3 regions of the Isoptericola jiangsuensis genome follow, and region 1 is predicted to be linked to each of the others. Evidence: riboswitches for the same ligand, from Rfam matches in the RefSeq annotation. Region 1 holds a riboswitch; each other region holds the start of a gene.
The links. A riboswitch is a leader RNA that binds a small molecule or an ion and turns the genes downstream of it on or off. The one in region 1 is predicted to bind cyclic di-AMP.

Region 1 (7,285 bases):
TGGCCGCCTGGACGGGCATCCCCGCGGGGCGGCTGCTCCAGGGCGAGTCGGAGAAGCTCCTCGGCATGGAGGACGTGCTCGGGCGACGCCTCATCGGCCAGCAGGCCGCCGTGCGTGCCGTGTCCGACGCGGTGCGCCGCTCCCGCGCGGGCGTCGCCGACCCCGACCGCCCGACGGGGTCGTTCCTGTTCCTCGGCCCCACCGGCGTCGGCAAGACCGAGCTCGCCAAGTCGCTCGCGGACTTCCTGTTCGACGACGAGCGCGCCATGGTGCGCATCGACATGAGCGAGTACGGCGAGAAGCACTCCGTGGCGCGCCTGGTCGGCGCCCCTCCGGGGTACGTCGGCTACGAGGAGGGCGGCCAGCTCACCGAGGCCGTGCGGCGTCGGCCGTACTCCGTCGTCCTGCTGGACGAGGTGGAGAAGGCCCACCCGGAGGTGTTCGACGTCCTGCTGCAGGTGCTCGACGACGGCCGCCTCACCGACGGTCAGGGGCGCACGGTCGACTTCCGCAGCACCATCCTCGTGCTGACGTCGAACCTCGGGTCGGGGTTCCTCGTGGACCCGACCCTGGACGACGCCGCGAAGCGCGAGGGCGTGATGTCGGCGGTGCGGGCGGCGTTCAAGCCGGAGTTCCTCAACCGGCTCGACGACGTCGTGGTGTTCGACGCCCTCAGCCTGGACGAGCTGGGCCGGATCGTCGACCTCCAGGTGCAGGCGTTCGCGCGGCGGCTCGCCGACCGGCGGATCACGCTGGAGGTCACGGACGCGGCCCGCGAGTGGCTGGCGCTGGAGGGCTTCGACCCCGCCTACGGGGCGCGGCCGCTGCGCCGGCTCGTGCAGCGCGAGATCGGCGACCGCCTGGCCCGGCGCCTGCTCGCCGGTGAGGTCGCCGACGGCGACACGGTCGTCGTGGACCGCGAGGACGGTGCCGAGGGGCTCGTCCTGCGCTGACGCTCCTGGCGGTCCCGACGCCGCCCGGGCCGACCTCACGGTCGGCCCGGGCGGCGTCGTCCGTGCGGCGACGAGGTCGCCCGACCGGGGCGCCGTCTCGATATGTGAGCAATCCTTACGTACGTGTTGCCGCAGGTCAGAGGTGGTGCCAAGGTCGTCACGACCACCCACGACGACGCGGGTGGCACGACGATGGGACATGCCATGAAGCGCAAGATCGCCTCCGTGCTCGCCACGACCGCACTCGCCCTCGGCGGGCTGGCCGTCGCCTCGGCCCCGGCCACCGCCCTCACCACCTCGGCCCCCGGTTGCCTGCTCGTCATCAACTCCTACTCCACCAAGACGACCACGAGCACGAGCTGCAGCTGGGGTCAGGCCCGCACGCGCCACACGAGCGCCGCCGGCACCACCGGCTACGCCTACGGCGCGAAGGCGAAGAACTCCGCCACCGGCGAGGTTCCTTCCTGGATGAAGAACCAGAGTGCCGGTCGTGCCATCGACTCCGCGTGGTACGTCGCGTGACGAAGGCAGCGTCGACCCCCGGGGCGCGCGGGGCGCGCGTCCCGGGGATCTCCTCCACGGGTCGTCGCACCGCCGTGACCGGCAGCGTCATCCTCGTGGTCTCGTTGATGTCGGCGTGCCAGAGCGCTGACGGCGATGCTCCGTACTCGGACGAGTTCGAGCAGGCACGACTGGCCGCGACGACCGACTTCGAGCGCGACGTGCTGGCCGACGACGTCATCACCGAGGCGGAGTTCCGCGAGGCGCAGGAACTGCTCGCGACGTGCGTGCGCGAACAGGGGTACGAGTTCGAGATCGAGCCTGCCGGCGGCTACCGCCAGGTCAACCCCGAGCCGCGACCCACCGACCCGGAGGCCGCCGCGGCGTACGACCAGGCCGCCCACGATGCCTACGACACGTGCGACGCAGGGACGACCGTCGTCGTCGAGCCGCTGTACCTGGCAGTACGGGACAACCCTGAGAACGTGGACCTCAACGAGGTCTGGGCGGAGTGCCTCGTGCGCGAGGGCTATCGCGATCCCGGGTACGACGTCCACGGGCTTCTCGAGGAGTTCGAGGCCGACGCCTTCACCGCGCAGGAGTCCGCCGCCTGTTTCACCAGCACGCCATGACGCGGGTCTCGGGCGGGACGCTGGGTCTCGCGGCGGCGCTGCTGGTCGCCGGCGGCGCGCTGGCGGGGATGCTCGTGGCGGCCGGGCCGGTCCCGGCGAGCGTCGCGGGGTCGGACGGGCCGACGTCGGCACCGGTGACCCTGGAGAGCCACGACGACGCCCGCACGGTGAAGGTCGAGCCGGTGCTGTCGGCGTCGTCGCGGCTGGACCTGGCGGCGTCGGGCACGGTGACACGCACGTCCTGCACCCCGGGCGGCGAGATCGTGTCGGGGACGAGCCCGGTGACGGTCGACGGGCGTCCGGTGGTGGCGCTGGCGACGGCCGTGCCGCTGTGGCGCGAGCTGTCCTGGGGCGACGAGGGCGACGACGTCGAGGCGCTGCAGGCCGAGCTCGTGCGGCTCGGCCACGACCTGGACGCCGACGGCGAGTTCGGCCGGGCGACGTACGACGCCGTGAACGCGCTGCTCGCCGACGTCGGGGTCGGGCGACCGGACGGCCGGATCGCCCCGGCGGACGTGCTGTGGATCCCGGCCCGCCGGGTCGCCGTGACCTCCTGCGAGACGCCGCTCGGCGGCAGCGCGGGAGCGTTCGCCACGACGTCCGGCGTCCTCACCGGGCTGCGCCTCACCGGCGGGACGGCCGAGGACGGCCGCGAGCGGGTCGCGCGGGTGGCGGGCGTCGAGGCGCCCGTCGGCGCGGACGGCACGGTGACGGACCCGGACCTGCTCGCCGCGCTCGCCGACAGCCCGGAGATGGACACCTGGCGGCGCACGGACGGCGAGTCGGGGCTCACGGTCGAGCTGGCGCTCGCCGACCCGTTGGAGGTCGCGGTGGTCCCGCCGGGTGCGCTGTTCGGGCTCGTCGGGGACCACGGGTGCGTGCGGTCGGACGGCGCCACCCACCCGGTGACGGTCGTCGCGTCGTCCCTCGGGCAGACGTCCGTGACGTTCGACGACGCCGACGTGCCGGACCGGGTCGACCTCGTCGGGCAGCGGCCGGGGCGCTCGTGCTGACGGACCCGGCGGCGCGGTGCGTGCGCACCCGGGGGCTCGGCCACCGCTTCGCCGGGACGGCGACGCTGTTCGCAGGGCTCGACCTCACGCTGCACCCCGGCGAGGTGGTCGCCCTCGTCGGTCCGTCCGGGTCGGGCAAGTCGACGCTGCTGAGCATCGTGGCCGGGTGGGAGGAGCCGGCCGAGGGGTCGGTCGAACGGGTCGGGATCGAACGGGTCGGCTGGGTGTTCCAGAACCCGCACGGCGTCGCCCGCCGCACCGCCCTCGACCACGTCGTCCTGCCCCTGCTGGCCCGCGGGCGCACCCGCGCGGACGCCGAGGCCGAGGCGCGGGAGGTCATGGACGTGTTCGACCTGGCGGCGGCGGCACCCCGGCCGTTCCGGGCGTTGTCGGGCGGGGAGGCGCAGCGGCTGATGCTCGCGCGGGCCGTCGCCACGGCGCCCGACCTGCTGCTCGTCGACGAGCCGACGGCCCAGCTCGACCGCTCCACCGCGGACACCGTCAACGCGGTGCTCGCGCAGGTCGCCCGCGCGGACGCGGTCGTGCTCGTCGCCACCCACGACGCCAGCACGCGCGACGCCTGCACCCGGGTCGTGGACCTGGCCCGCCACCGGCCGGACCCGGCGGCGACCGTCCCGCGTGAGGTCCCGGCGTGAGGGCCCGGATGCGACCCGCCGCCGTGCTGGGCGAGGCGCGGCGCAACCTGCTGTCGGGCACGACCCGTGCGGCGGTCCTCGTCGCGGTCGCGGCGACCCTGCTGGGCGTGCTCGCGGTGGCTGACGTCCGGGCCGTCGTCGGGGTCGTGCAGTCCGCTGCCGAGTACCGCGCGGCCGCGGGGAGCGTGCAGGTGCTCGACGCGCCCGGCCAGGTCGACGGCGCACGCTGCGAGGCCCTCGCCCGGGTGGACGGCGTCGTGGCGGCGGGCGCCGTGCGCGCCGGCGGCGAGGTGCGCTCCCTCAACCTGCCGTCGACCCCGTTGACGTCGCTGGAGGTGACGCCGGGGCTGGGCGGCGTCCTGGGGGCGCAGGCCGCGTCCGCGGGCATCTGGTTGCCGCACGAGCTCGCCGTCGCGCTCGGTGCGTCCGCCGGCGACGTCCTCGCGACGGACCGGGGCGCCGCCGTCGTCGGCGCGGTGTTCGCCTACCCGGCGGACGGGCGCGACCCGGCGCCCTCGTACGCCGTGCTGGAGCCCGTCCCGGCGGGCGCGGGAGCGTTCGACGCGTGCTGGGCCGAGGTGTGGCCCGCCGACGAGCGCACGACCAACCTCCTGTGGACGGTCGTGGACGCCGACCCGGACGCCGAGCAGCCGCCCACCCTCGGCCCCCTCAACACGACCCTGGGGCGAGACTTCGACCCCGCAGCGCTCCTTCAGGAGCGGGTGACCCGGTTCGCGCCGTGGGCGGCGCTCGTCGTCGGCCTGGCGCTCGGCCTGGTCGCCGTCCGGCTCCGTCGCCTCGAGCTCGCCGCGACCCTGCACGCCGGGGTCGGCCGGTCGGCGCTGGCCTGGCAGGTGCTGGTCGAGACCCTGTGCTGGGTGCTCGCCGCCGCCGTGGTGGCGGGAGCGGTCGTGGCGGGCGCGGCGGCGTGGCACCACCCCGCCCCGGACGTCGCGGTGTGGTGGACGGGGATGCGGACCGTCGCCGTCGGGCTGGTGGCCGTGCTCGGGGGTGCCGTCGGGACGGCCCTCGCCACGCGGGAGTCGCACCTGTTCCGCTGGTTCAAGGAGCGCTGACCCGGAACGCGGACGGGCGGCAGGTCGCACCCCGGTGAGAGGTGCGTCCTGCCGCCCGTGCGTGCCAGGGGGAGCGTCAGACCCGGATGAAGACCGGGCTGCTCTGCCACATGGAGCGCTTGATGACGCCGGTGCGGGGGTTGCCCGCCTCGATGACACGGCCCTTGCCGGCGTAGATCGCGACGTGGCCGGGCGTGTAGACGAGGTCGCCGGGGCGCGCCGCGGCGCGCGAGACCTTCTTGCCGACGGACCGCTGCGCGGAGGACGAGCGCGGCAGGGTCTTGCCGGTCGCCTTCTTGTACACGTAGGAGGTGAAGCCGGAGCAGTCGAAGCCGGTGCGGGGGCTGCTGCCGCCGTAGGTGTAGCGGGTGCCGACGTAGCTGTTGGCGACCTTGACGACCTTGGTGCCGCTGGTCTGCTTCGGCTTGACGTTGACGGTGCGGTACTTGGTCACGTCCGCCAGGCCGGTGCGGGCGGCGGCGTCGGTGACGATGCGGACCTTGTTGCGGCCGACGTCGTACTTGCCCCAGGTGGGGCGGAAGCGGACGACGCCGTTGTTGTTGAGCTTCTTGACGGCGACCTTCTTGCCGTCGATGAAGACCTTGACGCGGCCGGGCACGGCGGTGCCGCCGCGGGTGGCCTTGACCGTGTAGACGGGGCGGGTGTTCTGCTTGCCCTTCGTCCCGGTCTTGCGCGACACGGTGATCGAGACGCGCGGGTGGGCCTGGGAGGCCGCGACGACGGTGCCGCCGAGGGCCTTGGTGCCGGAGGTGGTGGCCGCGGAGGCGGTCCCCGCCCCGGCGACGAGGGTGCCGCCGGCCAGCGCGGCCGTCAGCGACATCGCGACGGCGGCCCGGCGGAGACGGGAATGGTGTGCGGGGGCGACGCGCGTGGGCGCGCCGACGAGGGCGTCGGTCATCTTCTACCTCTCCAGCCTGCGAGATGAGCTGTCGGATTAGGCCGAGAAGTGTTGGCCTGCCGTCGAAGGACGACTTCACCCCGAGGACGACCGGCTGGTCGCCCGAAAGTGGTTCTCCCGCTGCTGCCGTCGGGTTCTGAGAAGCGACCGTCCGCCGGCAGCACTGGGCTTGCGGAACGGTGCACCGCCACGCACGGACGCGGGGCGACCCCGGCACGCTAACGACGCCGCACCGGCAGATCACAATCAGATAACGGTGAGTCGTCGGGGCTTTTCTGAAGAAGGTGTGAAGGAATGCGTCCGGAGGGATCAAGGCCGCCTGTCGGGAATATCCCTCGTGCCCACCTCGAACGGGGCGAAAGAACGCCGGAAAGGTCCGGTCCGCCGGGAAGGTCCCGTCGTGACGGCCGCCACACCCGGCGCCGTCGGTGCAGGTCAGCGCGACCCGTTCACAACTCCGGGGCTCGGGATCACTCCAGAAAGTCGCCCGGCAGGGGATCCGACGACGTCGCCAGGCACAGCCCGGTCCGGTCCCCGTCCGCCCACGACTCGGCCGTGGGCGTCCACACCACCAACGTCAGCGCGTCCCCGAGGGTTCCCCGGGCCTGCGGCCCCAGGAGGTCCGGGGTGCAGGCGCGCGCCGCGGCCCGCGCCAGCGCGTCGACCCCCGGCCAGACGGCGTCCGGCGCCGAGTCCGTGCGGCCCACCACCTGCGCGCGGTGCTCCACCGAGCAGGGCACCACCTCGACCGACGTGACGGTCGACGCCGTCGGCGCCGACGCGACGCACGACCCGAGGACGAGCTGCACCGCGTTCACCTCCGCCGGGGCGGACAGCGCCGCCGTCACGGGCTCCCACGCCCGCTCCCGGGTGCTGGACACCAGCCACGACACGCCCGCCGCGACCGCCACCACGAGGACCACGGTCGCCAGCACGCCGGCGACCCACCAGCGGGCCCGGCGCCGCGCGGCGGCCCGCTCGGCCGCCGTCGGCCCGCCCGGGGCGCCCCACCGCGAGCCGTGCACGGCCGGGTCCGGGTGCGCACCCACCGTCGGACGCGCCCCGGCCACCCGCTCCTGCGGCGCCGGGACCGTCCACGCCGACGGCTCCGGGGCCGTGGGACCCGGGGCGGCGAAGGACGGCTCGTCGGGGCGCTCGGTCATGTGCACAACCTATGCCCCGGACGGGGCCCCGGACCGGTCCGTGGGCAGGTCCGCGACGTCGAGGACGACGGGTACGTGGTCGCTCGCGCCCGTGCCGCGCCGCTCGTCCCGGTCGATCGTCACGCCCGTGACGCGCGCCGCCAGCGCCGCCGACGCGTACGCGAAGTCGATCCGCAGCCCCTTGTCCCGCGGGAACGCGAGCTGCTGGTAGTCCCAGTACGTGTAGGTCCGCTCGGCGGGCAGGTGCTCGCGGGTCACCTCCGTCAGGCCCGCCGTCGCGAACGCGTCGAACGCCTCCCGCTCCGGCGCCGACACGTGCGTGTGCCCCTCGAAGGCCGTCACGTCCCACACGTCCGTGTCCCGGGGGATGAC
Region 2 (7,285 bases), 280 kb from region 1:
CGTGCCTTTTGAAGAATGAGCCTGCGAGTTAGTGCTCGGTGGCGAGGTTAACCCGTGTGGGGAAGCCGTAGCGAAAGCGAGTCCGAAGAGGGCGATTCAGTCGCCGGGTCTAGACCCGAAGCGAAGTGATCTAGCCATGGGCAGGTTGAAGCGCCGGTAAGACGGCGTGGAGGACCGAACCCACTTAGGTTGAAAACTGAGGGGATGACCTGTGGTTAGGGGTGAAAGGCCAATCAAACTTCGTGATAGCTGGTTCTCCCCGAAATGCATTTAGGTGCAGCGTCACGCGTTCCTTACCGGAGGTAGAGCTACTGGATGGCCGATGGGCCCCACCAGGTTACTGACGTCAGCCAAACTCCGAATGCCGGTAAGCCAGAGCGTGGCAGTGAGACTGCGGGGGATAAGCTTCGTAGTCGAGAGGGAAACAGCCCAGACCACCGGCTAAGGCCCCTAAGCGTGTGCTCAGTGGGAAAGGATGTGGAGTTGCACAGACAACCAGGAGGTTGGCTTAGAAGCAGCCACCCTTGAAAGAGTGCGTAATAGCTCACTGGTCAAGTGATTCCGCGCCGACAATGTAGCGGGGCTCAAGTACACCGCCGAAGCCGTGGCACTCACACTTTGCCCAGCACCGACTTGATCGGTGTTCAGGCGTGTGGGTGGGTAGGGGAGCGTCGTGTGGGCAGTGAAGCCGCGGAGTGATCCAGCGGTGGAGGCCACACGAGTGAGAATGCAGGCATGAGTAGCGAATGACGGGTGAGAAACCCGTCCGCCGAATGACCAAGGGTTCCAGGGCCAGGTTAATCCGCCCTGGGTAAGTCGGGACCTAAGGCGAGGCCGACAGGCGTAGTCGATGGACAAGGAGTTGATATTCTCCTACCGGCGAAGAACCGCCCATACCGAATCCGGTGATGCTAACCGCCCCAAGGGCAGCACCGTGGTCTTCGGACCACACCGCTGCCGGCGGCGTGGGACCCGAACCGGTAGTAGGTAAGCGTATTAACAGGGGTGACGCAGGAAGGTAGCCCGGCGTGGCGATGGTAGACCACGTCCAAGGCCGTAGCCCGCTTCGTAGGCAAATCCGCGAAGCACCAGGGTGAGAGCTGACAGTGACCGCGTATGCGGGAAACGGGTGATCCTATGCTGCCAAGAAAAGCCTCGACGCGAGGTTCTAGCCGCCCGTACCCCAAACCGACTCAGGTGGTCAGGTAGAGAATACTAAGGCGATCGAGATAATCGTGGTTAAGGAACTCGGCAAAATGCCCCCGTAACTTCGGGAGAAGGGGGGCCTGATCCGTCAACACCCTAGCGGTGGGACGCGGTGAGGGCCGCAGAGACCAGGGAGAAGCGACTGTTTACTAAAAACACAGGTCCGTGCTAAGTCGCAAGACGATGTATACGGACTGACGCCTGCCCGGTGCTGGAAGGTTAAGAGGACGGGTCAGCTTCGGCGAAGCCCAGAATTTAAGCCCCAGTAAACGGCGGTGGTAACTATAACCATCCTAAGGTAGCGAAATTCCTTGTCGGGTAAGTTCCGACCTGCACGAATGGCGTAACGACTTCTCCGCTGTCTCAACCGCGAACTCGGCGAAATTGCACTACGAGTAAAGATGCTCGTTACGCGCAGCAGGACGGAAAGACCCCGGGACCTTTACTATAGCTTGGTATTGGTGTTCGGTGCGGTTTGTGTAGGATAGGTGGGAGACTATGAAACCCGCGCGCCAGCGCGAGTGGAGTCGCCGTTGAAATACCACTCTGACCGCATCGACCATCTAACCTCGGTCCGTGATCCGGACCAGGGACAGTGCCTGGTGGGTAGTTTAACTGGGGCGGTTGCCTCCCAAAATGTAACGGAGGCGCTCAAAGGTTCCCTCAGCCTGGTTGGCAATCAGGTGTCGAGTGCAAGTGCACAAGGGAGCTTGACTGTGAGACCGACAGGTCGAGCAGGGACGAAAGTCGGAACTAGTGATCCGGCGGTGGCTTGTGGAAGCGCCGTCGCTCAACGGATAAAAGGTACCCCGGGGATAACAGGCTGATCTTCCCCAAGAGTCCATATCGACGGGATGGTTTGGCACCTCGATGTCGGCTCGTCGCATCCTGGGGCTGGAGTAGGTCCCAAGGGTTGGGCTGTTCGCCCATTAAAGCGGCACGCGAGCTGGGTTTAGAACGTCGTGAGACAGTTCGGTCCCTATCCGCTGCGCGCGCAGGAAACTTGAGAAGGGCTGTCCCTAGTACGAGAGGACCGGGACGGACGAACCTCTGGTATGCCAGTTGTTCCGCCAGGAGCACCGCTGGTTCGCTACGTTCGGAAGGGATAACCGCTGAAAGCATCTAAGCGGGAAGCCTGCTTCAAGATGAGGTTTCCAACAGAACTTGTTTCTGTGAAGGCACCCAGCTAGACCACTGGGTAGATAGGCCGGAAGTGGAAGACAGGACCAAAGACTGTCGCAGCTGACCGGTACTAATCAGCCGACAACTTCACACACATTCACTTGCATGCACGCGTCCACTGTGCGGTTCCCGAGAAACGGGCACCACCCCCCCCACACCCCACGACCACGGGTGACACGAGGGGGGACCCTGACAACTCGATAACGTTACGGCGGTCATAGCGTAGGGGAAACGCCCGGTCCCATCCCGAACCCGGAAGCTCAGCCCTACAGCGCCGATGGTACTGCCCTGGAGACGGGGTGGGAGAGTAGGACGCCGCCGGACACCCTTCACAGCAGGCCCCCCAACCACCGGTTGGGGGGCCTGACTGCTCTGCACCCGAAACGCCCCAGAGGGGATGCAGCCTCTCCGATCGCACGGGAGACTCCCTGCCCACCGCGAGCACCCGTCGTGTGACCCGTCGGACAGCGTGACGGACGTGACCCCCGCGAAGGGCCTGGCTAGAGTGGCGATGTCGTCGTGGTCGTGAGGAGGTGCGTGTGATCAGGTCCCTGCGCGCTCTGCTCCTCGGGCGGCGTCAGCGGCTCTCGGCCGCCTTCCTCGTGCTCCTGCTGATCGTCGGCGTCGCGTTGATGCACGCCATGAGCGGGACCGCGTCGGGCCACGGGACCACGCGGGTCGTCGCCTCGGCGTCGGTGAGCAGTGGTCACCACGAGTCCGTGTCACCGCCGGCCACGGGCGACGGGTGGGGCGCGGCGTCCACCGCACCCGGCGCGCCGGACCGATCAGCTGCGTCCGCTCCAGCTGCGGCCGGCCTGACGACGACGGCGTCGACGCTCGTCCCGGCGGACGTGCCGTGCGACGACGGCTGCGGGCACCACCACGACATGGTCACCGCGATGTGCCTCATGGTGCTCGCGGTGCTTCTGGTGCTGACCCTGCCCGGCGCCCGCGGGCTGCTGCTCGCGGAGTCCGCCTGGCCTCGCGCGGGTGCCTGGCTCGCCGACTCGTGGCGGCGATGGGCCGAGGGGCCGTCGCTGCACGCCCTGGGGATCTCTCGGACGTAGTCCCGCACGGTTCCGTGGCGCGCCGTGGCGCGCCGCCGTTCCTGGGCCCGTGGCGGGCCCCCGTGTGGAAGACCCCGAGAAAGGCAAGACCCTCATGACGCACACCCTGATGCGGCGCGCCCTCGCGCCCGTCGTCGCCCTTGCCGTCGTCGGCGCGCTCGCCGCGTGCAGCGACACCGAACCGAGCGGTCCCGGTACCAGGGCCGCCGCCTCGTCCCAGGACTCGGCGGCGTTCAACATGGCGGACGTGATGTTCGCGCAGATGATGATCCCGCACCACGAGCAGGCGATCGAGATGTCCGACGTGCTGCTCGGCAAGGACGGGATCGACCCCGAGGTGGTCGACCTCGCGGAGCAGATCAAGCAGGCGCAGGGGCCGGAGATCGAGACGATGTCGGGCTGGCTCGACGAGTGGGACATGGGCATGGACGGCGCCGGTCACGACGCCGTGCACGGCATGATGTCCGGCTCGGACATGGAGTCGCTCGAGGAGGCGGACGGCGCGCAGGCCCAGACGCTGTTCCTCGAGCAGATGATCGTCCACCACGAGGGTGCGGTCGACATGGCCGCCGACGAGGTGGACGACGGACGGTTCCCGGCGACGGTCGAGATGGCGCAGACCATCGTCGAGACGCAGACGGACGAGATCCGGTTCATGGAAGACCTGCTCGCCGCCGAGTGACGCCCCCTGACGGCGGCGCCCGCCGGTGCGGGCGCCGCCGTCCCTGACGACTCCGAGGACCACCTCATGAAGACCGCATCCGCGCGCGCCCGCGCGCTCCTCTCGGCGGCGGTGCTGCCCGCTCTCGCCGCCTGTTCCACCCCCGCCGACGGCATCGACGACGCCGACGACCCGACGGGCGAATCGCTCGGCCACGTGCACGCCCTGGTGCACGACCCCGGCACCGACCAGCTGCTCGCCGCCACCCACACGGGTGTGTGGCTGCTGCCCGACCCGACCGCGCCGTCGTCCGGCGAAGACGCCGTCCGCCGGGTGGGCGCAGGCACGCAGGACACGATGGGCATGGCCCTCGGTCCGGACGGCGCGCTCTACGCGTCGGGTCATCCCGGCCCGGGCGAGGACCCGGACCTGTCCCCGCCGAACCTCGGCCTCCAGCGCAGCACCGACGGTGCGACGACGTGGGAGCCGGTGTCGTTGCGGGGCGAGGTCGACTTCCACGCCCTGACGACCGCGACGACCCCGGACGGCTCCGTGCGGGTCGCGGGGCTCGACTCCGGGACGTCCACGATCCTGGTGAGCGACGACGCCGGCCGGTCCTGGTCGCAGGGCGCGACGCTCGCGCTCCGCGACCTGGCGTTCCTCGCCGGTGAGGCGGACTCCCTGGTCGCGACGACGCCCGGCGGCGTGCAGGTCAGCGACGACGCGGCGGGTTCGTTCGCCCCCGTGCCGGACGCGCCGCTGCTGGTGCTGGTGGAGGTGCTGCCGGCCGGTGGCGTCGTCGGCCTCGACGACGCGGGAACGGTGTGGACGGCCGGGGACGACCTGACGGGTTGGCGGTCGCACGGCGGCACCGACGAGGTCGTGGAGGCGCTGACGACGGTCCCGACGGCGGACGGCAAGGACACGGCGCTCGTCGTCGCGACGTCCGCGGCGGTGCTGGTCAGCGACGATCTCGGCGGCACGTGGGACGAGCTGGCGGCCGTCCCGTGAGGCGCCGTGACCTGATCGTGACAATTCTCGGCGGACGGGATATGGTCCAGTCACCCCTCGGGAACGAGGGTCGTCCGGACGGACGCCGAGCCCTGTCACCGTCCCGGACCACCGACGAACCGAACGACAGGGGCGGGGGAACCACTTCCGGGCACTGCGGTGTCCTCGGGGTGAAGCCGAGCGGATGTCATCCGCTGGCCGGGTCAGTCTCCGACCCGAACCCGACAGCTAACTTCGTAGGCGTCAGGAGATCGTGCATGCCATCCCGCACCTGCGGGCGCCGTCCTGCGCCCCGCACCCCGGGCCTCGCGCCCGTCGCCGCTCCGTCGGCTCCGTCCTCCCGGTCGTCGCGTCCCGTGACGTGCGTCGCCGCGCACCTGCGGGGGGTGCGATGAGGCACGCGCGTGAGGCGGCCCCGACCGCGCCGCCCACCGTCACGTCGTCCGGCCCCCCGACCCGGTCCGCCGCGAGCCGCGGCCGCGGCCGCCACTTCGCCGAGCCGGCCCCGCGCCGGCACCGGCAGGGCCCGACCTGGTCGTCCCTCGCGCCGAAGAGCTGGCCCCTGAGCATCGGGGTGGGCCTCGCGGTGACGATGGCGACGACCACCGGACTCGCGGTGGCGTCCGGCACGCCCGTGCCCGTCCTGGGTGACGCGCCCGAGGGTGCCGCGCCGGTCGCGGACGCCGGGACGACGACGGACACCGTGGACGCGTCACGGGCGGCCGCCCTGCTGGCCGACCGTGACGGCGTCGGCGGCGGCGGGTCGGCGTCGCGCTCCGGCGTGCGCGCGGCCGCGCCCGTCGCGGCCGCCGCGACCGGTGGTGTCGTCGTCGACGCGGACGCCACCCTCACCACGGAGAAGGTGCGGGTGGACGTCGAGGCGGCTCCCGAGCCTCCCGTCCTGCCCGGCTGCGACGGCCTCGCGACCGGCGCCGGCACCAACGGCAGCATCTCGTCGTCCGAGATGTGCAACCTGTGGGACGGCGGCCCGGCGATCCGTGCGGACGCAGCCGTGGCGCTCGCCCGTCTCAACCAGGCGTACCGCGGGGTGTTCGGCGAGGACATGTGCGTCACCGACGGCTACCGCAGCTACAGCCAGCAGGTCGCGACGAAGGCGGCCAAGGGCTACCTCGCGGCCACGCCCGGCACGTCCAACCACGGGTGGGGCCTCGCCGTCGACCTGTGCCCGGAGACGTACGCGGGTGACCGGTGGACGTGGCTCGCCGCGCACGGCCCCGACTACGGCTGGGACAACCCGGACTGGGCGCGCGCCGGCGGGTCGAAGTACGAGCCGTGGCACTGGGAGTTCACCGCCGCGGTGGCCGTGAAGTCCGCCTACTGAGGGCTGCACCCCGCGCGGGCCGGCCTGCGACACCGCAGGTCAGCCCGCGCGTGGCAGGGACGGTGGCCCTATCGTCGTACCGTGCACGGCAGCACCGGCGGCCTGCTGGGCCGTGACGACGAGCGGCGACGGATCGCCGCCGTCGTCGGTGCTGCCCGGAACGGCCGTGGCAGCGCTCTCCTGCTCCTCGGTGAGCCGGGCGTCGGCAAGTCGTCGCTGGTGGCCGACGCGGTGCAGGACGCCGGGCTCGACGTGGTCCGGGCGGACGGGTTCGAGGCCGAGTCGTCGATGCCGTACGCGGCCGTGCAACGCGTCGTCGGGCGGCTGACCGGCCATCTCGACGCCCTCCCGGCCCGGCAGCGCGAGCCGCTGCTCGTCGCGTCGGGCAGCGCCGAGGGCCCGCCGCCCGACCGGTTCCTCGTCGGTCTGGGCGTGCTCAGCCTCCTCGCGGCGGCGGGGAGCAGCCGCCCGGTGCTGTGCGTGGCCGACGACGCCCATCACCTCGACGCCGAGAGCCTGGACGTCCTGGCGTTCGTCGCGCGTCGGCTGGGGGCCGAGCGCGTGGCCCTGCTGCTCGCCGGCCGCGTCGAGAGCGGGCTCGAGCAGCGCCTCGCGGGGATGCCGGTCCTGGAGGTCGGAGGCCTGGCACCCGAGCCCGCCGCCGCGGTGCTGAACAGGTCCGCCGGCGCCCCCTTCCCGCCGACGACGACCGCCGCCATCGTGCGGGCCACGGGTGGCAACCCCCTCGCCCTGACCGACCTCGCCGCCGACCCTCTGCTGCGCGAGCTCGACGGCCTCGGCCTCGGCCCCGACCCC
Region 3 (7,285 bases), 2.9 Mb from region 1:
CGGAGTGCTCCGCCGACGGATGAACCGTATCGGATCGACGGGCTGATGTCACGTTTCGATCACGACCTCGTGACGCGTCGTTCGCGCGGCCGTCAGCGGGGCGTCGGAGGCCGCTCACCAGCACCGGCAGGCCGCGGCCGAGCGCCCTGCGACGACGCGCCGGCAACGGCCGGAGGCCCGGTCCGCACCGTGGTGCGGACCGGGCCTCCGAAGGCCGGGGCGGGCCGTCTCAGCCGACGCGGATGAACGTCGGGTTGGACTGCCAGATGCTGCGGAACTGGATCGTCTTGCCCGGGCGGGGCGCGTCGATCTGCGTGTTGCCGCCCGCGTAGATCGCGATGTGGCCCGGGGTCCAGATGAGGTCGCCCGGCTGCGCGGCGGCACGCGACACGACGGTGCCGGCGTAGCGCTGGTCCGAGGAGGAGCGCGGCAGCGAGATGCCGACCTGCGCGAAGACGTACTGGGTGAAGCCCGAGCAGTCGAAGCCCGAGGGGGTGGTGCCGCCCGAGACGTAGGGGACGCCCACGTAGCGCGACGCCACGGAGATCACCGACGAGCCGACGGCGGAGGCCGGGACCGAGGAGGCCTCGGTCGACGTCTCGGTGGAGGAGGAGACCTCGGTGCGCTCGGCGGAGCGCGACGGGGCGACCGTGCGCTCGACGACGGGCTCGGGCTCCGGGGCCGCCTTGATCTCCGCCTTCTTGGCGATCCTCGGCGTGATCTTCTCGACGTCGACCTTCGCGTCCGCGTCGACCGTCACGACCGGAGCCGACTCCAGGGCCTCGCGGGCCTGGTCGGTCAGCGCACCCAGGTCCACGGTGCTGAGCTTCTTGGCGGCGTCCGCATCGACCGGCGCGGCGTGCGCGGCGGTGGCGCCACCGATGGTCGAGACCAGGAGGCCACCGGCGGTGGCGACGACGGCGACCCGACGGCCGGCGGCGGCAGCGGTCGGCGCGGCCATCAGCGGACGGCGTGCGGCGCGGTGCTTGCCGAGCGTGGTGCGAGCAGTCACGGTGTACCCCTCCGGTCGCCTACGAGGTCAGCTGTCGGGTTCGGGTGGGAGATGCACCCGGCCTTCCAGGACTCACGTCCTGTCCGGCTTCACCCCGAGGACACCGTCTCCGATGCCCAGAATTGGGTCCCCCGCTCCTGCCGTACGGTCATCCGTGGGAACCGGGACGGTGGCAGGACTCGGCGTCCGACCCGGCACCCGCCCAGGACACCCGGGCGAGCGAGTCCGACCGTACCGGAACCCGGGTGCGATGTCACGTTCCGGTCACGCCGGTGCCCGGCGGGACCGGACCGGGCGCCGCGACGCCCCCACCAGGGTTCAGACGCGGGCGACGAACAGGTGCTTGGCCAGGTCCTCGGGCAGCTCGAGCGCCTCGTCCCCGTCCTCCGGCTGCACCACGAAGTCGTTGCCGGAGCGCTCCGCGGTGATCCGCACGCCCGGGAGCAGGCCCACGCCCGCCAGCCGCGCGAGGAACTCGTCGTCGACCTGCACCGGCTCCGCGATGCGCTGCAGCACGATCGTGCCGCCGTCGGGCTGCCCGGCCAGGAACGTCGGGAGCGACTGCACGCCGTCGAGGAAGGGCACCTCCTCGTACTGCTCCCCCAGCTCGGACAGGCCCGGGATCGGGTTGCCGTACGGGTCGTAGTGCGGGTGGTCCAGGAGCGTGACGAGCCGGCGCTCCACGAGGTCGCTCATCACGTGCTCCCAGCGGCACGCCTCGTTGTGCACGTGCTCCCAGTCGAGCTTGATGACGTCGGTGAGCAGCCGCTCGGCCAGCCGGTGCTTGCGCATCACGCGGGTGGCCTTGGCCTGGCCCGACCCGGTGAGCTCCAGGTGACGGTCGCCGGTGACCACGACCAGGCCGTCGCGCTCCATGCGCGCCACGGTCTGGGAGACGGTCGGCCCCGAGTGCCCCAGACGCTCCGCGATCCGGGCGCGCAGCGGGGGGATGCCCTCCTCGCCGAGCTCGTAGATCGTCTTGAGGTACATCTCGGTGGTGTCGATCAGGTCCGTCACGTCCGCTCCCGTCTTGAGGCCCGGGCCTAGTCTATTCGCACGTGCCCCGCTCGCCGTGCCCCGGCGACGGGCCGCCCCACCCCTCCTCGCGAGCCACGGAGCCCGACATGACCCTGCACATCCCCGCGTCGCTGCTGCCCTCGGACGGCCGGTTCGGCTCCGGCCCGTCCAAGGTGCGCACCGGGCAGGTGGACGCGCTCGTGGCGGCCGGCGACCCGGCCCGGCCCGTCCTGGGCACGTCGCACCGGCAGCCGCCCGTCAAGGACGTGGTGCGCCGGGTCCGCACCGGGCTGGCCGAGCTGTTCACGCTGCCGGACGGCTACGAGGTCGTGCTCGGCAACGGCGGGTCGACCGCGTTCTGGGAGGTCGCCACCGCGTCGCTGGTGCGCCGTCGCGCCCAGCACGCCGTGTTCGGGGAGTTCGGCGGCAAGTTCGCCGCCGCCACCCGCCGCGCGCCGTTCCTCCGCGACCCGCAGGTCGTCGAGGCGGCGCCCGGCGGCGTCGCGTACCTCGAGCCGGCCGACGACGTCGACGTGTACGCGACGCCCCACAACGAGACGTCCACGGGTGCGATGGCGCCCGTGCGACGTCCCGCCGGCGGCGACGCCCTCGTCCTCACCGACGCCACCTCGGGCGCGGGGGCATTGCCCGTGGACCTGCACGAGACGGACGTGTACTACTTCGCGCCGCAGAAGGTGTTCGGCGCCGACGGCGGCCTGTGGATCGCGCTGTGCTCGCCGGCCGCGCTGGAGCGGGCCGAGCAGGTCGAGGCGTCCGGCGGCGACCGCTGGGTGCCGGAGTTCCTGTCGCTCACCACGGCGGCCGCGAACTCCCGCCTCGACCAGACCCTCAACACCCCGGCCGTGGCGACGCTCGTCATGCTGGCCGACCAGGTCGAGTGGCTGCTCGACCAGGGCGGTCTCGACTGGTCGGTGGCGCGCTGCGAGCGGTCGGCCGGGCTGCTCTACGGCTGGGCCGCGGAGCGGGAGTGGGCGACGCCGTTCGTCGCGGAGCCCGCGGAGCGGTCCACCGTGGTCGGGACGATCGACCTCGACGACGCCGTGGACGCGGACGCCGTCGTGAAGCACCTCCGCGCGGCCGGGGTCCTCGACGTCTTCCCCTACCGCAAGCTCGGTCGCAACCAGCTGCGCGTCGGCATGTTCCCGGCCGTCGAGCCGGACGACGTCGCGGCGCTCACGGCCTGCGTCGACCACGTCGTCGAGCACCTGCTCTGAGCGGCGCACGGCCCGCCCGGCACCCGCCGGGCGGGCCGTCCCGTGGTGGTGGGCCGCAGCGCCGCGCTCAGGCGGCGCGGACGTGCTCGACCGGTGCCGCGTCGAGGTAGACGACCTCCAGGTGGGGGCGGCGGCGCAGCCGGTAGCGGACCGTCACCCGCCAGTTCCGCATGGCCCACACGGTGGCGCCGACGGCCACGGCGAGCGTCGTCGCCGACCCGAGCAGGATCGCCGAGCGGGGGCCGAACACCTCGCCGACCCAGCCGACGACCGGCGAACCGATCGGTGTCGCCCCGAGGAACACCATCATGTAGAGCGCCATCACCCGGCCGCGCATGACCGGGTCGACGGAGGTCTGGATGGTGGAGTTCGCGGCCGTCATCATCGTCAGGGCGGCCAGCCCGACGGGGATGGTGGTGAGCACGTAGCCCAGGTAGGTGGGCATGAGCGCGTTGACGGCGGTCGCCACGGCGAACGCGAACGCGGCGCCGATGACGAGCCGCACCCGGGGCCGGTCGCGACGCGCGGCGAGCAGGGCGCCGGTGAGCGACCCGATCGCGAGCACGGAGCCGAGGAGCCCGAACTCCCCGGCGCCGCGCCCGAACTCGACGCGCGCCATCATCGCGGACGTGAGCTGGAAGTTGAGGCCGAACGCGGACACCACGGCCATGACGACCATGATGACGACGATGTCGGACCGGCTGCGCACGTAGCGGACGCCCTCGCGGATCTGCCCCTTGGCCCGGGGTGCGCGGGGCTTGGCCCACATCAGGGCGGGCTTCATGAGGGCGACGGCCGCGATCGTCGCGGCGAACGTGAGCCCGTTGACGACGAACACCCACCCGGACCCGACGGCGGCGATGAGCAGGCCGGCGGTGCCGGGCCCGACGAGGCGGGCGGCGTTGAACGACGCGCTGTTGAGGCCGACGGCGTTGGCGAGCCGCTCCGGCGGGACGAGCTCGGCGACGAACGTCTGCCGGACCGGGTTGTCGAACGCGGTGACGACGCCGAGGCCGAGGGCGAACGCGTACACGTGCCACAGCTCGGCGGCGCCGGACAGCACGAGGGCGCCGAGGCCGAGGGCGAGGAGGCCCATCGCGCCCTGGGTGCACATCAGCAGGCGCCGGCGCGGGAGGCGGTCGGCCAGGAGGCCCGTCCAGGGGCCGATGATGAGGAACGGCAGGAACTGCAGGGCCGTGGTGATCCCGACGGCGACGCCCGAGTCGTCGGTCAGCTCGGTGAGCACGAGCCAGTCCTGCGCGATGCGCTGCATCCACGTGCCGACGTTGGCGACCAGCGCAGCGCCGAACCACAGGCGGTAGTTCGGATAGGTCAGGGAGGAGAAGGTCGCACTCATCTGCCCCGGGCAACAGTGGCTTGCGCAGTTCTATTCCCACGCCCGAGAAGGAGGTTCTGTCCTTATCGTCCCATCCACTACCCTGTGCGCGTGCGCACCGAACTTACCCTCGCCGACACCCTCAAGACCCTCGGCCTCATCGGAGGATCGACCCTGCCGCGTTTCGTCACCGAGGTGGGTGGACGGGGAGACGTCCTGGAGGTCGTCGCGGATGCTCGCGCGGTACGGAGCCTGCCCGGACCACTCAAGGTGGCGACGCGCCTCGTCCCCGCAGTCCGCTCCCGCCTTCGCGTGGAGCGGTTCGACGGCGGCGTCGCAGTCCTTGACATCGACGCGTCCGCCGGCGGCCTGCCCGCCCACAAGCTCCTCGGCCTGGCCAAGAACCGGATCGAGTCCGTCCTGGCCGCCAAGGGTCTGCCGGCCGGGTCGGTCGAGATCCGGCCCGACGCAAAGATCGCGCTCGACGTCCAGCGTCTGGTCACCGCCCGCTTCCCCGGCACGGTCGTCACCGGCATGTCGTTCTCGAACGGCGTGGTCGCTCTCGACACCGCCGCCTGAGAGGCGGCCGAGAACGCCCGGGTGGCGTGACCGGCGCAGGCATTCTCCTCTTAATTGACGGTCGCGGGAAGCAGTTCGAGCTCCTCCCCGTGCTTCTCGAGGAACTCGGCCGCCTCGCCCTGCGAGATGGCCTTCATGAGCCGGCCGAAGGGCCTGTCGTCCAGCACGACGATCGACTGGCCGTCCGCCGAGCGGCCCGTACCTTCGTACGGTGCCGTCATGAAGACGACGTCGTTCGTCGACACCTCGCGGGCGCTCTCGAACAGCTCGCGCATGCGGTCCATCGTGAGCTCGTCGTCGGTGGCAACCGACTTGCTGACCGTGTCGAAGAACTTGGTCATCGTCACGACGTTGCCGCGGTTGTTGTTGATCTTCCCCAGGATCGCGCGCATCCAGTTCTGCTGCCGCTGGACGCGCCCGAAGTCGCCGTTGGCCAATCCGTAGCGTTGGCGCGTGTACTTGAGCGCCTCCTCGCCGGACATCTGATGCACGCCGGCCGAGAAGAACACCTGGTCGCCGTCACCGATGTCCTCAGGGACCCGGATCTGCACGCCGCCGAGCGCGTCCGTCATCGACGTGAAGGACTCGAAGTCCGTCACCACGAAGTGATCGATCCGCACGTCGGTGAGGTTCTCGACGGTCTGGATCATCAACGACGGTCCGCCGTACGAGAAGGCCGCGTTGATCTTGGCCTGCCCGTACCCAGGCACCTCGACCCATGAATCACGGGGTATCGATACGACCACGGCTGACTTCCGGTCCGCCGGAAGGTGCACCAGCATGATCGCGTCGGTGCGCTGCGCTCCGGCTTCCCACTGTGACGGGTCTCCCGCCGAGATCCGCGAGTCAGATCCGAGGACGAGGATGTTCACGTCCGCAAGTTCGGCCTCGGGGTCCGACGGCGCGGGGTCCGGACGATCGGTGATCTCCGCGAAAGGGTCGCCCAGCTTCTCGACGTTCGCGTCAAGGCTCTTCTGGAACCAGACCAGGGCGCCATAGCCCGCTCCTCCGAGCAGGGCGAGGAGGCAGACCACACCCACGAGCGCCTTGGCCGTCGGTCCCAGACCGCGGCGACGGCGGGCGTGTCTCTGAGGTGCCGGGTCGCGGCTGTCGGGCACTCGGTGGCCGGTGGAGGTCCTGTGGGGCACGGGCAGATCGTAGTGGGCGCAGCGACGACGATTCACCCACGTTTGCGAAGGGCTGGTGACGAAACGGTGTCTTGTTGCCCGTACGATCTTTCCGGGACTGGCTCCACCTGTCCCGCACGACGATCGATCGAGAGTGGCGCCATGCGCAACACCACCCCCCGAAACGTGCGTCGACATCTGCTGCTGGTCACGCACCACTACACGCCGGAACGGAATGCGCCCCAACGGCGATGGGACGCACTCGCTCCACGCCTCATCGCAGCCGGTGTGGACGTCTCCGTCCTGGCCCCGCCGCCGCACTACCCGGACGGAGACCTCGCGGAGAGCCTCCCCGAGTACGCGCCCGGCCGGATCTCCCGAGGTGTCCACGGGGAACGGATCGTCAGGACGCGCTACCGCCGGCACACGGCAAGCCTGCGATCGCGTTCGATCGACCAGGCAGTCTCGGCCTGGAGCTCGATCCGACTCGGACTGCGCCTCTTCCGCCACCCCAGCATGCGTCCCGACATCGTCGTCGGCACAGTGCCAGGAATACCGTCGATGTTCGCCGCCTGGGTCCTTGCGCGCGGCCTGCGCGCTCGGTTCGTCGTCGAGATGCGCGACGCCTGGCCGGACCTGATCGAGCCCGCCGGCCTGCTCGAACCCCGCCGCACGGTCCGGGGCCGCATCGTCCGCACCGTGCGCGCCACGGTCCACCGCACGGTAAGTCGCCTGCAAGGCCGCGCCGATGCTGTCGTCACCACGACCGAGACATTCGCGGAAGTCCTCAGGAGCCGTGGCGTGGAGCAGGTCGCCGTCGTGCGGAACGGCACGTCGTTCACACCGGTCCGGCCGGAGGACGCAAACGAGTCCGGAGGGGACCAACCGTCAGACCGCCCGCTGCACCACCGCCCGTTGCGAGCGGCGTACGCCGGGACGATCGGACGGGCCCAGGATCTCGCCACCGTGGTGCGCGCGG

Region 2: linked by a shared signal. The riboswitch ahead of ATJ88_RS00745 (M15 family metallopeptidase) and the one ahead of ATJ88_RS02090 (C40 family peptidase) in region 1 are both predicted to bind cyclic di-AMP.
Region 3: linked by a shared signal. The riboswitch ahead of ATJ88_RS15100 (C40 family peptidase) and the one ahead of ATJ88_RS02090 (C40 family peptidase) in region 1 are both predicted to bind cyclic di-AMP.

What each region holds. Positions count from the first base shown of each region.
Region 1 is NZ_PDJJ01000001.1:444,847-452,131, forward strand. Features, by position in the region: gene clpB (ATP-dependent chaperone ClpB) at 1-953, shown strand, start outside; gene ATJ88_RS02065 (hypothetical protein) at 1,158-1,475, shown strand; gene ATJ88_RS02070 (hypothetical protein) at 1,472-2,086, shown strand; gene ATJ88_RS18970 (peptidoglycan-binding domain-containing protein) at 2,083-3,099, shown strand; gene ATJ88_RS02080 (ATP-binding cassette domain-containing protein) at 3,093-3,755, shown strand; gene ATJ88_RS02085 (hypothetical protein) at 3,752-4,831, shown strand; gene ATJ88_RS02090 (C40 family peptidase) at 4,908-5,750, opposite strand; cyclic di-AMP (ydaO/yuaA leader) riboswitch at 5,749-5,895, opposite strand; gene ATJ88_RS02095 (septum formation family protein) at 6,221-6,913, opposite strand; gene ATJ88_RS02100 (exodeoxyribonuclease III) at 6,923-7,285, opposite strand, start outside.
Region 2 is NZ_PDJJ01000001.1:162,885-170,169, forward strand. Features, by position in the region: rRNA gene ATJ88_RS00720 (23S ribosomal RNA) at 1-2,482, shown strand, start outside; rRNA gene rrf (5S ribosomal RNA) at 2,596-2,712, shown strand; gene ATJ88_RS00730 (hypothetical protein) at 2,928-3,455, shown strand; gene ATJ88_RS00735 (DUF305 domain-containing protein) at 3,550-4,137, shown strand; gene ATJ88_RS00740 (WD40/YVTN/BNR-like repeat-containing protein) at 4,204-5,127, shown strand; cyclic di-AMP (ydaO/yuaA leader) riboswitch at 5,230-5,386, shown strand; gene ATJ88_RS00745 (M15 family metallopeptidase) at 5,519-6,469, shown strand; gene ATJ88_RS00750 (helix-turn-helix transcriptional regulator) at 6,551-7,285, shown strand, end outside.
Region 3 is NZ_PDJJ01000001.1:3,355,958-3,363,242, forward strand. Features, by position in the region: gene ATJ88_RS15100 (C40 family peptidase) at 230-1,012, opposite strand; cyclic di-AMP (ydaO/yuaA leader) riboswitch at 1,015-1,189, opposite strand; gene ATJ88_RS15105 (iron-dependent transcriptional repressor DtxR) at 1,331-2,029, opposite strand; gene serC (phosphoserine transaminase) at 2,137-3,264, shown strand; gene ATJ88_RS15115 (MFS transporter) at 3,332-4,621, opposite strand; gene ATJ88_RS15120 (hypothetical protein) at 4,712-5,179, shown strand; gene ATJ88_RS15125 (LCP family protein) at 5,230-6,327, opposite strand; gene ATJ88_RS18135 (glycosyltransferase family 4 protein) at 6,469-7,285, shown strand, end outside.